Regions from separate parts of the Bacillus sp. GbtcB14 genome, predicted to be linked through region 4. Evidence: predicted binding sites of a transcription regulator. Region 4 holds the regulator's gene; each other region holds the start of a gene.
The links. The regulator Rex, encoded in region 4, represses fermentation and respiration genes when NADH is low (regulators of the CRP and FNR family bind a similar motif). The targets are predictions, from matches to a motif close to TTGTGAAATATTTCACAA.
Positions count from the first base shown of each region.

Region 1: KVT31_RS11855 (formate/nitrite transporter family protein) is a predicted target of Rex. The motif match lies at 1,231-1,248, and genes of this name have one in related genera.
Region 2: pflB (formate C-acetyltransferase) is a predicted target of Rex. The motif match lies at 1,635-1,652, and genes of this name have one in related genera.
Region 3: hcp (hydroxylamine reductase) is a predicted target of Rex. The motif match lies at 1,840-1,857, and genes of this name have one in related genera.

Region 1 covers NZ_JAGXJT010000003.1:570,067-573,286, forward strand. Annotated here, with positions in the region: gene KVT31_RS11850 (cyclic-phosphate processing receiver domain-containing protein) at 1-267, shown strand, start outside; gene KVT31_RS11855 (formate/nitrite transporter family protein) at 295-1,146, opposite strand; gene KVT31_RS11860 (TerC family protein) at 1,350-2,144, opposite strand; yybP-ykoY riboswitch at 2,235-2,400, opposite strand; gene KVT31_RS11865 (TrkH family potassium uptake protein) at 2,439-3,220, opposite strand, start outside.
Region 2 covers NZ_JAGXJT010000008.1:184,657-187,876, forward strand. Annotated here, with positions in the region: gene KVT31_RS22300 (glycosyltransferase family 2 protein) at 1-1,423, shown strand, start outside; gene pflB (formate C-acetyltransferase) at 1,763-3,220, shown strand, end outside.
Region 3 covers NZ_JAGXJT010000005.1:160,580-163,799, reverse strand. Annotated here, with positions in the region: gene KVT31_RS16390 (PadR family transcriptional regulator) at 1-25, opposite strand, end outside; gene hcp (hydroxylamine reductase) at 489-1,775, opposite strand; gene KVT31_RS16380 (hypothetical protein) at 2,052-3,083, shown strand.
Region 4 covers NZ_JAGXJT010000027.1:4,126-7,345, reverse strand. Annotated here, with positions in the region: gene KVT31_RS28815 (CPBP family intramembrane glutamic endopeptidase) at 341-1,090, shown strand; gene KVT31_RS28810 (YdiK family protein) at 1,087-1,278, shown strand; gene KVT31_RS28805 (redox-sensing transcriptional repressor Rex) at 1,308-1,937, opposite strand; gene KVT31_RS28800 (ABC-F family ATP-binding cassette domain-containing protein) at 2,125-3,220, shown strand, end outside.

The DNA.
Region 1 (3,220 bases), on a different contig from region 4:
GTGCCGGCAACTACAGTAGAATGTGCCTTACAAATGGTTCGGGATTATGATGTGAATATTCTTTCCCTTGATTTTAATATGGGGTGGGGAGAAAAAAGTGGATTAGATTTTGTAGAAGTTTTTTGTAAAGAGGGTTTATATGTAAATGAAATTCGCCTTCATACGAATGATGTCATCGGTATGTACAAGATGAAACAGAGGATTAATAAGGGAAAGGAAGAAGGAGAGATTAATCCTTACCTTGTTGTTAAATATGTAGGGAGCTAAAAACTCCAAAGTGAAACTTTGGAGTTTTTAATGTTTCATATGAGCTTGTAAAGGAATGATTTCCTCTGTTTGAGCGGCTACTAATTCAGTCTCTTCCTGTTTAACATCAGGTGCTTTCTTTGTTAAGTAATGATATACCATGCCAACAAATACAGATCCGCCAATAATGTTACCGATTGTAACTGGAATTAAGTTGTGAATAGCGCCCGCGAAAGTAATTGTATCAGGATGTGGTGATAATAAAGATAAGGCAAACAATGATAAGTTTGCGATACTATGCTCATAACCAGATAAAAAGAAAGTGAAAACGAGCATCATCATCATTAGTATTTTGGCTGTGTCACCTTTCACTTGAGAAGGTAAGAAGCAAGCAAGACATACGAGCCAGTTACATAAAATCGCTTTAAAGAATAATTGCATTGTAGGTGTATTCATCTTTCCTTCAACAACTTTATTCATGAAATGACCGTGATCAATGGCTTCGAAAATGCCAGTTGCGTAAAATAGTAAGGCAAAGAATAAAGCGCCAGCTAAGTTACCCGCATAACAAGCAACCCAGTTGCGAAGTGTATCAGAAATAGTTGTTTCTTTTCTTAAAGTTGCTACAGTGAAATACATTGTGTTTCCAGTAAACAATTCAGCGCCACCATATATAATAAGAACGAGAGCAATTCCGAAAAACATAGAAGCAGCTAAATAAGTTGCTGGTGAATCTGCAATGTGAAAAAAGTTACCTAATTTAAAACATAGTACAATAATAAAACCGATATAAATACCCGCAAGTGCGGCACGAATGAAATATTGCATCGGGTTTGTATCTAGCATTTGTTTTTTGCTCTTAGCCAGTTTGACAACATAATCTAATCCTTGTTCTAGCATGAGTAATACGCTCCTTTAGTACATCATCTATAAATACTCCTTATATGAATAAAGTACATGGAATTGTTCTTAGTTTCAATAAGTTTGTGCAATGTTTCACAAAAAGGACATACATGCATTAAGAAAACGTTTACAAAAGATAGTATAATGGAATTTTTTCTGGACATTGAGAGGAGGAAGGGAAAAAAGAAAAAGCGCTGTAATTACAGCGCTTTTTCGTCTAAATTCTTTTCTACTTTTACTTCTACTTCTTTCGAGAAGAACCAACCGCCAACTGCGATTCCAACTAATACAATCCAGAATGTAAGTTTCCATGGTGTAGATTCTGGGAATGAATGCGGAATTACATTTAATGCAGGGTGTGCTAATGTATAAACTGCTAACTTCACACCAACCCAACCTACAATTAAGAATGCTGCAGTTTCAAGTCCTGGTTTACGTTTTAAGATTTGTACGAAAGCAGTTGCTGCAAATCGCATAATGATTAATCCGATAAGTCCACCTACAAAGATAACAACGAATTGCCCAGTATCAAGACTACCAACTGTACCTAATCCTGTTTTTGGTAAAGTCATTGCTAATGCAACAGCAGCTAAAATTGAATCAACCGCGAAGGCGATATCAGCAACCTCAACTTTAAATACAGTCCACCAAAAATTCTCTTGTTTTTTCTTTGCTTCTTTTTCTTCTGCTTCTTCATCCGTATTCTTTTTAACATACGTTTTAAATAAGTGATTACCAGCAATAAACATAAGGTAAATGGCACCAATTGCTTGCACTTGCCATACATCGACTAAGAACGAGATCATAAATAACGATCCGAATCGGAAAACAAATGCCCCCGCTAATCCATAAAATAGTGCTTTCTTTCGTTTTTCTTCTGGTAAATGTTTTACCATAATTGCAAGAACAAGAGCGTTATCAGCCGCTAAAATCCCTTCAAGTGCAATTAGGATGAGTAATACCCAACCATACTCCAATAATAATGATACATCCATGTAAATTCTCCTCTCATTTCTATAAGTACTAAATAAGTGAAGAATTTCCCCACTATTTAGTTTCCCCATACTCCTACCTATTAACTTTGGAAGAATTTGGTAATGAATACAAAAAAGACCTCTGCCGTTAATAGGCAAAGGTCTTGCTAGACATATGTAATGAAAATGCCAACAAAGCCGGAAGAACTAAGTTCTACGTAATGACGACTTTGTTTCCAAGAAATATTCTTGGACGCTACTCCCCTTTGGAGATATGCTATTGTACTCTCATTATATGGATAATTTATACGGTTGTCAACCTGTTAAAATATCTTCATTCGGATATTTTATTTTTCGGTTCTTTTTACGTGCAAATGAAAAAGCCAATGTTAAAGGTCCCATTTTCCCAAAAAACATCATAAAGATGATAATAGCTTTTCCAATCATAGTTAGGTGTGGTGTGAAATTCATACTGAGACCGACAGTCCCAAATGCTGAAAATACTTCGAAAGCACTCATCAATAGAGGAACTCGCTCAGTAATACTTAAAATTAAAATAGCAAAAAAGATAAATGAGATGGAAATAATAGTGATGGTCAATGCTTTGACAATGAGAGTATCTTTAATAGATTTTTTAAACACGACAATATCATTTTGTTCTTGTAAAAATTTAAATACCCCAAAAAACATGATTAAAAAGGTTGTTAACTTAATTCCACCACCAGTTGAAGCACTACCAGCGCCAATAAACATAAGGAGCATCATTAATAGTAGGGAAGGCTTTGATAATGCAGAAATATCAATTGTATTAAACCCGGCAGTACGAGTTGAAACCGCCTGGAAATAAGCGGCCATGCCTTCTTCAAATGGGGTAAAGCCTCTCATAGAAAGGGAATTGTGGAACTCGAATATAAAAATAAAAATAGTCGCAATAATATTGACGATTAGAGTAGAAGAGAGCATAAGTTTTGAGTGTAGTGTAAGGTTTTTAAAATTTTTCTTTCTTTTTATATCTACGATTACTGTAAAACCAATCCCACCTAAAATAATGAGGGAGGAAATAACGAGATTGACAAGAATGCTATGAGAATGGGACA
Region 2 (3,220 bases), on a different contig from region 4:
TGGCACAGAAGATGTTGCCAGTCGTTTAGGGTGTAAAGTAATCGAGTATACAGAGCTACTCGGGAACGATGTTGGACGTGCGGTCGGCGCAAAACACGCGATAGGTGATGTACTACTATTTATAGATGGAGATTTTGCTATTCAAACTTCAAAATTACAATTATTCCTGAATCCAATTTTACATGATCAGGCCGACATCGTTTTAAATAATTTGGACGCACTATTTTTAAAGAAACAAAAACCGCACTCCGTGACAGTATGGCGCCAAATATTAAATGCAATGTTAGAGCGTGAAGAGTTAAAAATTGATTCTTTATTATCTGTACCTCATGCGTTGACGAAAGAAGTTGTTCAAAGCATTGGATATGAATGTTTTGTGAATCCTATTGTAGCTCATTTACGCCTAGTACAAAGCAAATGGAGAATTAGTCGTCATTGTGCAATAGATGTTATTACGCCAAATAAATTTCGGCCAACCGAGCATGCAGCGTATGGAACGGGTCTTTCTCAATCTGAAAAACGGATGATAGGTGACCATATAGAAGCTGTAGCGGAGCGAATAGCGGGCAGTGATGAGCGCGGAGGATATTATGATGGAAATAGGAAAAGAGAGTGTGTTTATCATACTTTAAGTTTCGAAAATTTTTATCAAGGATGGGGCGTCACATCTAAGTTGTATAAAGGAAAGCAATTATCGGTCATTATTCCTGTACAAGATGAAGAGAAAACAATTGGAAACGTTATAGAAGAGCTCCGCAAAATTGAACCTTTTGAAATTATCGTTGTTGTAAATGGTTCGTCTGATCAAACAGAAACGATTGCAAAAGACAAGGGAGCAACAACAATTGTATATAAAGAAGCACTTGGAAATGATGTGGGGCGTTCACTTGGAACTTATTTTGCAAAAGGGGAAATTGTATTATTTATAGATGGTGACTTTGTTATTCCAGCTAGGGAATTATATCCTTTCGCAAAAGCTATTGCAGATGGAATGGATGTCGCCTTAAATGATCTAAATCATTATTTAGATTTAAGAGTACCGCTTCATCTTGTAACTGCATTTAAATATGCATTAAATTTAGCTTGTGATAGAAAAGACCTAGGAGTAGGCTCTCTTATCGCTGTACCGAATGGGTTTAGTCGTAAGTGTTTGAAAGAAATCGGATATAGATCTTTACTTTCACCTTGTGTAGCCCAAGTGAAAGCTATTCTGTCAGGATTTGAGATTGCGTGTGTAAGTCGTGTAGAGGTCGATAAGATGAACCGTATTCGTCCCAGTGAACATTTTGCAAAAATAGGTCACCCTCCAGCTGTCTTGCGGATTATAGGTGATCATATAGAAGGATTAGAGCAATTAATTGTATTAGAAGGTAGTCGTGGTGGATTCTATGATGGGAATAGAAAAAGAGATGTTTTAGAGTAGTAACAAAAAAAGTGTACAACATATGTACACTTTTTTGTTCTGTTATAAAAACTATAACAGATTAGGAGATAAGAGTATTACAGCTCTACAATGGGTATTGTTTTTGTATTACAAAATAGGACTCGTATATAAGGATACCAAAAAAATACAATTAAGGAAAGGGTTAATTATAAAGACTTTTAAGTGAAGTTAACACTATGTATATAGTAGATTGCTCAACATTTCACAAACATGTCACAACTATTTCGTTCACTTTCGCCAAAAAGTAGTATTCTAAGTGTGTAAGCTGTTATATAAAAAATCTTAGTCCTGTACTAATCAAAAATGGAGGAGATTAGGATGACTCAAGTATTAGAAAATGTTAAAAACGCATGGGAAAACTTTAAAGGTGAAAAATGGAAAGCAGAGATTGATGTTCGCGATTTCATTTTAAATAATGTAAACGTTTTCGAAGGAGATGAATCTTTCTTAGCGGGAGCAACTGAAGCAACGAAACAACTTTGGGATCAAGTAATGGATTTAACAACGAAAGAACGTGAAAACGGTGGCGTTCTTGATATGGATACAAAAATTGTTTCTTCTATTACATCACATGAACCAGGATATTTAAATAAAGATATTGAAAAAGTAGTCGGTTTCCAAACTGAAAAACCATTTAAACGTTCTTTACAACCATATGGTGGTATTCGTATGGCGGAACAAGCTTGTGAATCTTATGGGTACGAAATGGATAAAGAACTTAGTCGTATTTTCAGAGACTGGAGAAAAACGCATAATCAAGGTGTATTTGATGCATACACACCAGAAATGAAAGCGGCTCGTAGATCAGGTGTAATTACTGGTCTTCCAGATGCATACGGACGTGGACGTATTATCGGTGACTACCGACGCGTAGCATTATATGGTATTGATCATTTAATTGAAGTGAAAAAAGCTGATTTGAATTTAACTGGCGGTGTAATGAGCGAAGATACAATGCGTTTACGCGAAGAGTTATCTGAGCAAATGCGTGCCCTTCAAGAGTTAAAACAAATGGCTGCTTCTCATGGCTTTGATATTTCTAAGCCTGCCACAAACGCGCAAGAAGCATTCCAATGGTTATACTTCGCATATCTTGCAGCAATTAAAGAGCAAAACGGAGCTGCGATGAGTCTTGGACGTACTTCTACATTCTTAGATATTTATATTGAAAGAGATTTAGCAAATGGTACTTTAACAGAAGAAGAAGTACAAGAAATTGTGGATCACTTCATTATGAAATTACGTCTTGTGAAATTTGCAAGAACACCTGATTATAATGAATTATTCTCTGGTGACCCAACTTGGGTAACTGAGTCTATCGGTGGTATGGCATTAGATGGTCGTCCATTAGTAACAAAGAACTCATTCCGTTTCTTGCATACATTAGATAATTTAGGACCAGCTCCAGAGCCAAACTTAACAGTTCTTTGGTCTAAACAATTACCACAGAACTTTAAAAACTACTGTGCGAAAATGTCTATTAAAACATCAGCAATTCAATATGAAAATGATGACATTATGCGTGCTGACTACGGCGATGACTATGGAATTGCTTGTTGTGTATCTGCAATGAGAATTGGTAAACAAATGCAGTTCTTCGGCGCACGTGCAAACTTAGCAAAAGCATTATTATATGCGATTAACGGTGGTAAAGATGAAAAATCTAAAGCACAAGTTGGTCCTGAGTACGCACCAATTACTTCTGAAGTATTAGATTATGAAGAAGTTATGCATAAGTTTGATATGACAATGGAATGGTTAGCTGGTCTATACTTA
Region 3 (3,220 bases), on a different contig from region 4:
TCAGCATTTCAGTTAAATTTTCCATGTTATGATCCTCCTTTACCCCCTATTCTGTCTGACTTATATTCAGTATTACAGAGTACTAAGGCGAATTTTTACTGAATAGCTTTTGAGTAAAATCACACTATTCAGTATTACTTATTACAACTACATTGTATGACTAAGTAGCGGTGGATGTCAACTGATTTTTAAAATTTTTCTAAAATCAGCTATTACCCATTGTTTACTGAAAATATTTCGAGAAACAACACTACTCAGTATCACCTATTACAAGTACATTGTATGACTGAGTAGTCGTAAATGTCAACTTGATTTTTATATTTTTCTAAAATCAGCTATTACCTATTAGATACAGTCAATTTTTTTTGAATAACTTTCGCCACAAACCTATTCCACTAAGAAAAGAAAATACCCCAAAGCAAACATTCTACATTTTTGTTTTGGGGTGCTATATTATACCGAAATTAATAAATCGAATCATATTTTTGTTACGATAACATCATATCCATATCTTCCGCTGCAGTTGTAATCAGTTTCAAACCAAATGCTTCTTGTAATACATCAAGCACGCCAGGTGAAATAAATTCAGGCGCCTTTGGACCAATGCGAATATCTTGAATACCAAGACTAAATAGCCCAAGTAAAATGGCAACCGCTTTTTGTTCAAACCATGATAAGACAATACTAACTGGCAATTCATTCACTTCGCACCGAAAAGCATCTGCTAAAGCGACCGCTATTTTCACTGTAGAAATTGAATTATTACATTGCCCTAAGTCAATGTAACGTGGAATCTCCGTACCAGGTACAACACCATAACTCACATCATTAAAACGGAATTTCCCGCAAGAAGTTGTTAAAATAACCGTTTCTGGTGGAAGTGACGTTGCTAGTTCACGATAATATTCTCCGCCTTTCCCTGGAGCATCACAACCTGCGATGACAAAGAAACGCTTAATCTTTCCTTCATTTACTGCCTCAATAATTTCTGGAGCTAATGATAATACTGTATTATGATGAAAGCCTGTTACTAACTGTTCATCCGACTCCATACGTACTTCTGGAAGTTCTATCGCTTTTTGAATCAATGGTGCAAAATCATCATTTTCAATTTTTTGTACACCCTCTAAGCCTGCAATATCATATGAAAAGAATCGATCAGAGTATGATCCTTTAATTGGCATAACACAGTTTGTTGTCGCTAATATGGCACCTGTAAATTTTTCAAAAAGACGTCGTTGATCATACCATGCCTTACCAATATTTCCTTTTAAATGCTTATATTTTTTCAGCTGCGGATAACCATGTGCTGGTAACATTTCAGAATGCGTATAAATATTAATTTCTTTTCCTTCTGTTTGCTTTAATAATTCTTCTAGTGCAAATAAATTATGACCAGTAACTACAATTGCTTTACCTTCTACATGGTTTTGTGTAATTTGAACAGGCTCTGGAACACCAAAGTGATTCGTATGTGCCTCATCTAACAACTCCATTACTCGTAAAGCTGCTTTGCCAACTTTCATAGCCATATCAATATGTTCTTGTTCATTAAAGTTAGAATTTGTTAATGTCATATACAACGCTTCTTGCGTCGTAGCATCTACAAATGCATCCGTATACCCTAGCTGAGCAGCATGCGTACGATAAGCTGCAATTCCTTTTAGCCCAAACACAATCGTATCTTGTAAACTTGCAATTGTTTCATTTTTACCGCAAACACCCATTACTTTACATCCGCCTGTTGGCGTTTGTTCACATTGATAACAAAACATGATCATCCCACCCTCTCCCAATCATTGCTTACAACCTAAGCATAATACCCATAGAGGAAAAGGGATGTGATATGAATCACAATAATATGTATAAATTTGTGACAGTTCACATTGTTGACATAATATTTTTACTGTCTTCTGATATTAATACTTCCGTATGATACTTTATTTGCATAATATATCGGCGCACTTTTAAGAAATGCAAATATCATATCCATCTAATATTTCACAAAATTTTCCTTGTTGATGGTACAATCAAAATTATGGAGGGATAATATGGTATATATGATGTTTTATTATGGGATACTATTTCTTATACTCGGTATTGCAGTATTTCTGTTTATTATGGCTGGGTCACGAAAAATTAGGAATAAAAATCTTTCATTCATAATGATCGGTTTAGGGATAAATATACTTGCAAGTCCAGTGGCACTTTTTATAGGGGTGATGGCAACAGATTCTCCATATAGTACTAGACTTGATTTTTGGAAAGGATTTCTCTTTATTCAAGGAATACCTCTTTTCTTACTACTTATAGCTTTCATTTGGTGGCTTATTCGCCTGCCCAAAGTAAAAGTTCAAACGAGTATTGAAAAAGACCTTGAACAAAGTATAAAAAGTACGAAGAAAAAAACGACACGAATTCGTCCCGTTACTGCCATACGTATTTTAATTCCAATTATTTTAGTAGTAGGCTGTTTTTCTTACTTTTTGTATGTACAGGACGTTACACTTAAAAAAAGTCATTCTCCAAATAATAAAAATACAATTAAAGTAGTGAAAATAGATTCGGACTCTTCTCTTAGTTCCTCTCCCGTCAGAATTAAATACGGCTTGTGGGAACATTTGGACACGAGTATTGCAAATGATGGGGAACGTCTCGATCCCTCAAACGTTTCAGTAGATTGGAAAAATGATTATGAAGCAACAATAACACTACGCGGAAAAGAAACAGTACCTGAAGTTGTAGAATTTAGCATATCAAATAAATCCAGTGGTTCTATTTTTAAGAAAGTACAAAAAGTGGTCAGTTCCTTTACCTTTCAAAAAAGTGAATCTCCAAATCTAATAAATATTATCGAGTTTAGAGAAACAATAAAATCAAAAGGACCAAGTCCCAGTTCAACTGTAAGAATCTATTATGGGGAAAGAGGGAGCATTTTAGAAAAATATAAAGAGGTCACTCTTAAGGACATGTATACGACAGAGAACTTCCATATCAATTGGAGAAACGATGAACAAGTACAGGTAGAAGTATTAGAGGAAAATGTAGTAACAACTACCATCGTGATTGATTTGTCAAAGTAAATCTATTTTTCACATGTTATAACTGTTTTCTACCCCGCACACGAGAGATACATAGTATTTACAAATTAAAAGATTTATAGACATTATGAGTATCCTCTTTCTTTACAATACATTTACACTATCTTAACATTATTTAC
Region 4 (3,220 bases):
TGCTAACACACTTATAATAATAAATAATCTCAATTTCTTTTGCAAGTAAAAAAATCATAATTTTTTCGCAAATTAAGCTATACACTTTTCTATATAGAGTCCCTCTTCTTCTACCTTTACTATATGAATCGTTGTTTCCACTACTCGTATGTTACAATATGAAAGGACACCCTAAGTTGTTTTCGCTACACACACAACTTTCTCCTGTCTTCTATTATAATTTCAAATAAGGATTTACGAAAAAAACATAATTTAAGTGAGGTTTATATCGTAGGTAGCATACTTACATGTTATCCTACCTTATCTCATACACTAGAGTTAGAAAGGATGGTTAAACCATTTGAAAAAACAATATTGGTGGGTTATCGTTACATACATTTTAATGCAGTTATCATCCATTGCTGGATTACCACTTCTGCTGAAAACTGGACTTTATGATAACAGGGGATTTACTAGAGAAGAGAAATTTCAACTCATAACTGGCCACTGGGCAATCATTAGCTTCTTTATTGCATTATGTATCGTACTTTGGTTACTTAGAACAGATATTCGTGACAGACGTTTAGATACAACGCGCTCTACTGTTCCAGCTACGATTGGTTGGATTTTTATCGGGTTCTTCCTAGCATTTTTCTCACAAAGTATTGCCGGTATGATAGAAATGCGTGTATTAGGAATTAAACCTGGATCAGAAAATACAGCGAGACTTATGGATATCGCTAGAACGACACCTTGGTTCCTTATCGTCATCTCTATAATAGGACCTATTTTGGAAGAAATCGTATTTAGAAAAATTTTATTTGGTACACTTTATAAGAAGTTTAACTTCTTTATTGCTGCTATCATTAGTTCTCTCGTATTCGCAGCAATTCATTTTGATTTCACTCACTTATTGGTATACACTTCTATGGGACTCGTATTCGCCTTTTTATATGTAAAAACGAAGCGTATTATCGTCCCTATCGCAGCTCATGTCGCAATGAATACATTAGTTGCAGTTGCTCAAGTTTTAATGAGCAATGAACAAATTCAAGAAATGATTAAAGAAGCTGAAAAAATGCAAGGCTTTATCGGAGGATTTTTAGTATGAGAAACTCACCATTGTTCATGGCTGCATTGTACTTCCTTCTAGGATGTATCTTTACACGCTTCGCCATTACGAACGTAACAGATACAATCTGGAATATGTGGACAATACTATTCGCAGTTATGGCAACAATTGATTTTAATTTGGCACTTCGCCTTATCTTAGTTAAATTCACAAAGAAAAAACAATAATAAAACGCAGAGGTTGCTTCCTCTGCGTTTTATTGTGGATAATTCTTCAAAAAGTAAACCAGTGTTTGTAGCTCTACTGCTAAATCAATATGATGAATTCTTATATTGTCTGACACATTTAAGCGTGCTGGTGTGAAATTTAAAATACCATGCACATTCGTTTCTGCCAATCTATCTGCTACAGATTGTGCTACTGTAGCGGGTACTGTTAATATTGCCACTTGTATATCAGTTGATAAACGTTCTTCTAATTCATCTAAATGATATACAGGAATGCCCCCGATTTCTGTCCCGACTTTCTCTTCACTAACATCAAACGCCATTTCAATTTTTGTATTATTGTTTTTCGTGAAATTATAATGTAAGAAAGCGGTCCCTAAATTACCTACTCCAATAAGCGCTACACGTGTTATATCATCTTGGTCGAGTGTTTCACGGAAAAATGATAATAAATAATTTACGTTATATCCATAACCTTTTTTCCCTAACGCTCCAAAATATGAAAAATCTCTTCGAATCGTTGCGGAATCAACTTTTACCGCTTCGCTCAATTCGGCTGATGAAACACGTTGCTTACCAGAAAGAGATAAGTTTTGGATAAATCGATAGTATAGAGGCAATCGTTTGGCAGTGGCCTGTGGAATTTTTTGCTGATCCATATAACCTCTCCTCTCTTCCTATCTTTATTCATATACTTGAATCAAATACAGAAGTTTAGCACTCATGAATTTCCCTGTATAATAAAGAGAAGAAGTATTCTCTCTTTATTTTAAACTATACACTATTTTTAGTATGATTGAGAAATATAAACATGGCAAAGTTAAGAAATTATTTGAGGTGAAAACATTGATTTTATTACAAGTAAACGCGCTTACGAAATTATACGGTGCAGAAACGATTCTTGCAAACATAAAATTAGAAGTTCAAACGAAAGATCGTATCGCATTAGTCGGACGAAATGGAGCCGGAAAATCTACATTATTAAAAATAATAGCTGGTGAGCTATCCCATGATGGTGGCGAAATTATAAAACCGAAAGATGTCTCAATCGGATATTTAGCTCAGAATACCGGGTTAGAAACGTCTTTAACAATTTGGGATGAAATGTTAACCGTCTTTACACACTTGCAACAAATGGAGACAAAACTTCGAAGGCTAGAGCAAGAGATGGGAAAAGAAGAAAACTTTTCAAACGAGGCTACATATGAAAGATTATTAGCTGACTATGACCAATTACAATTAGATTATAAAGATCAAGGTGGATATCAGTACGAAGCAGATATTCGCTCGATTTTAAGTGGTCTTGGCTTCCCAGTTGAAACGCACCAGACGACGATTTCTACATTAAGCGGTGGACAAAAAACAAGATTAGCTCTCGGTAAATTATTATTAACGAAACCAGACCTACTTATTTTGGACGAGCCTACAAACCATTTAGACATCGAAACATTGACATGGCTTGAACAATATTTACAAGGCTATCCTGGCGCAATACTAATCGTTTCTCATGACCGTTATTTCTTAGATAAACTCGTTACACAAGTATATGAAATTTCGAATAAAGAAAGCAGACGATTTGTTGGTAACTACAGTAAATATTTAGACTTAAAATCAGCATTATACGAGCAAGACATGAAACGTTATGAAAAACAACAAGATGAAATCGCTAAGCTTGAGGATTTCGTTCAAAAAAATATAGCTCGCGCATCTACGACAAAACGTGCGCAAAGCCGTCGTAAACAATTAGATAGAATGGAATTATTGACTAGACCATTAGGTGATTCTAAGTCAGCATCCTTCCACTTCGATATCGAAAAACAAAGTGGAAATGATGTTTTACAAGTAAAGGATGCAACTATCGGCTATGATGAGGATCCTATTATTGAACATGTAACTATGCGCTTAACTCGCGGGGATAGCGTTGCTTTAGTTGGTCCAAACG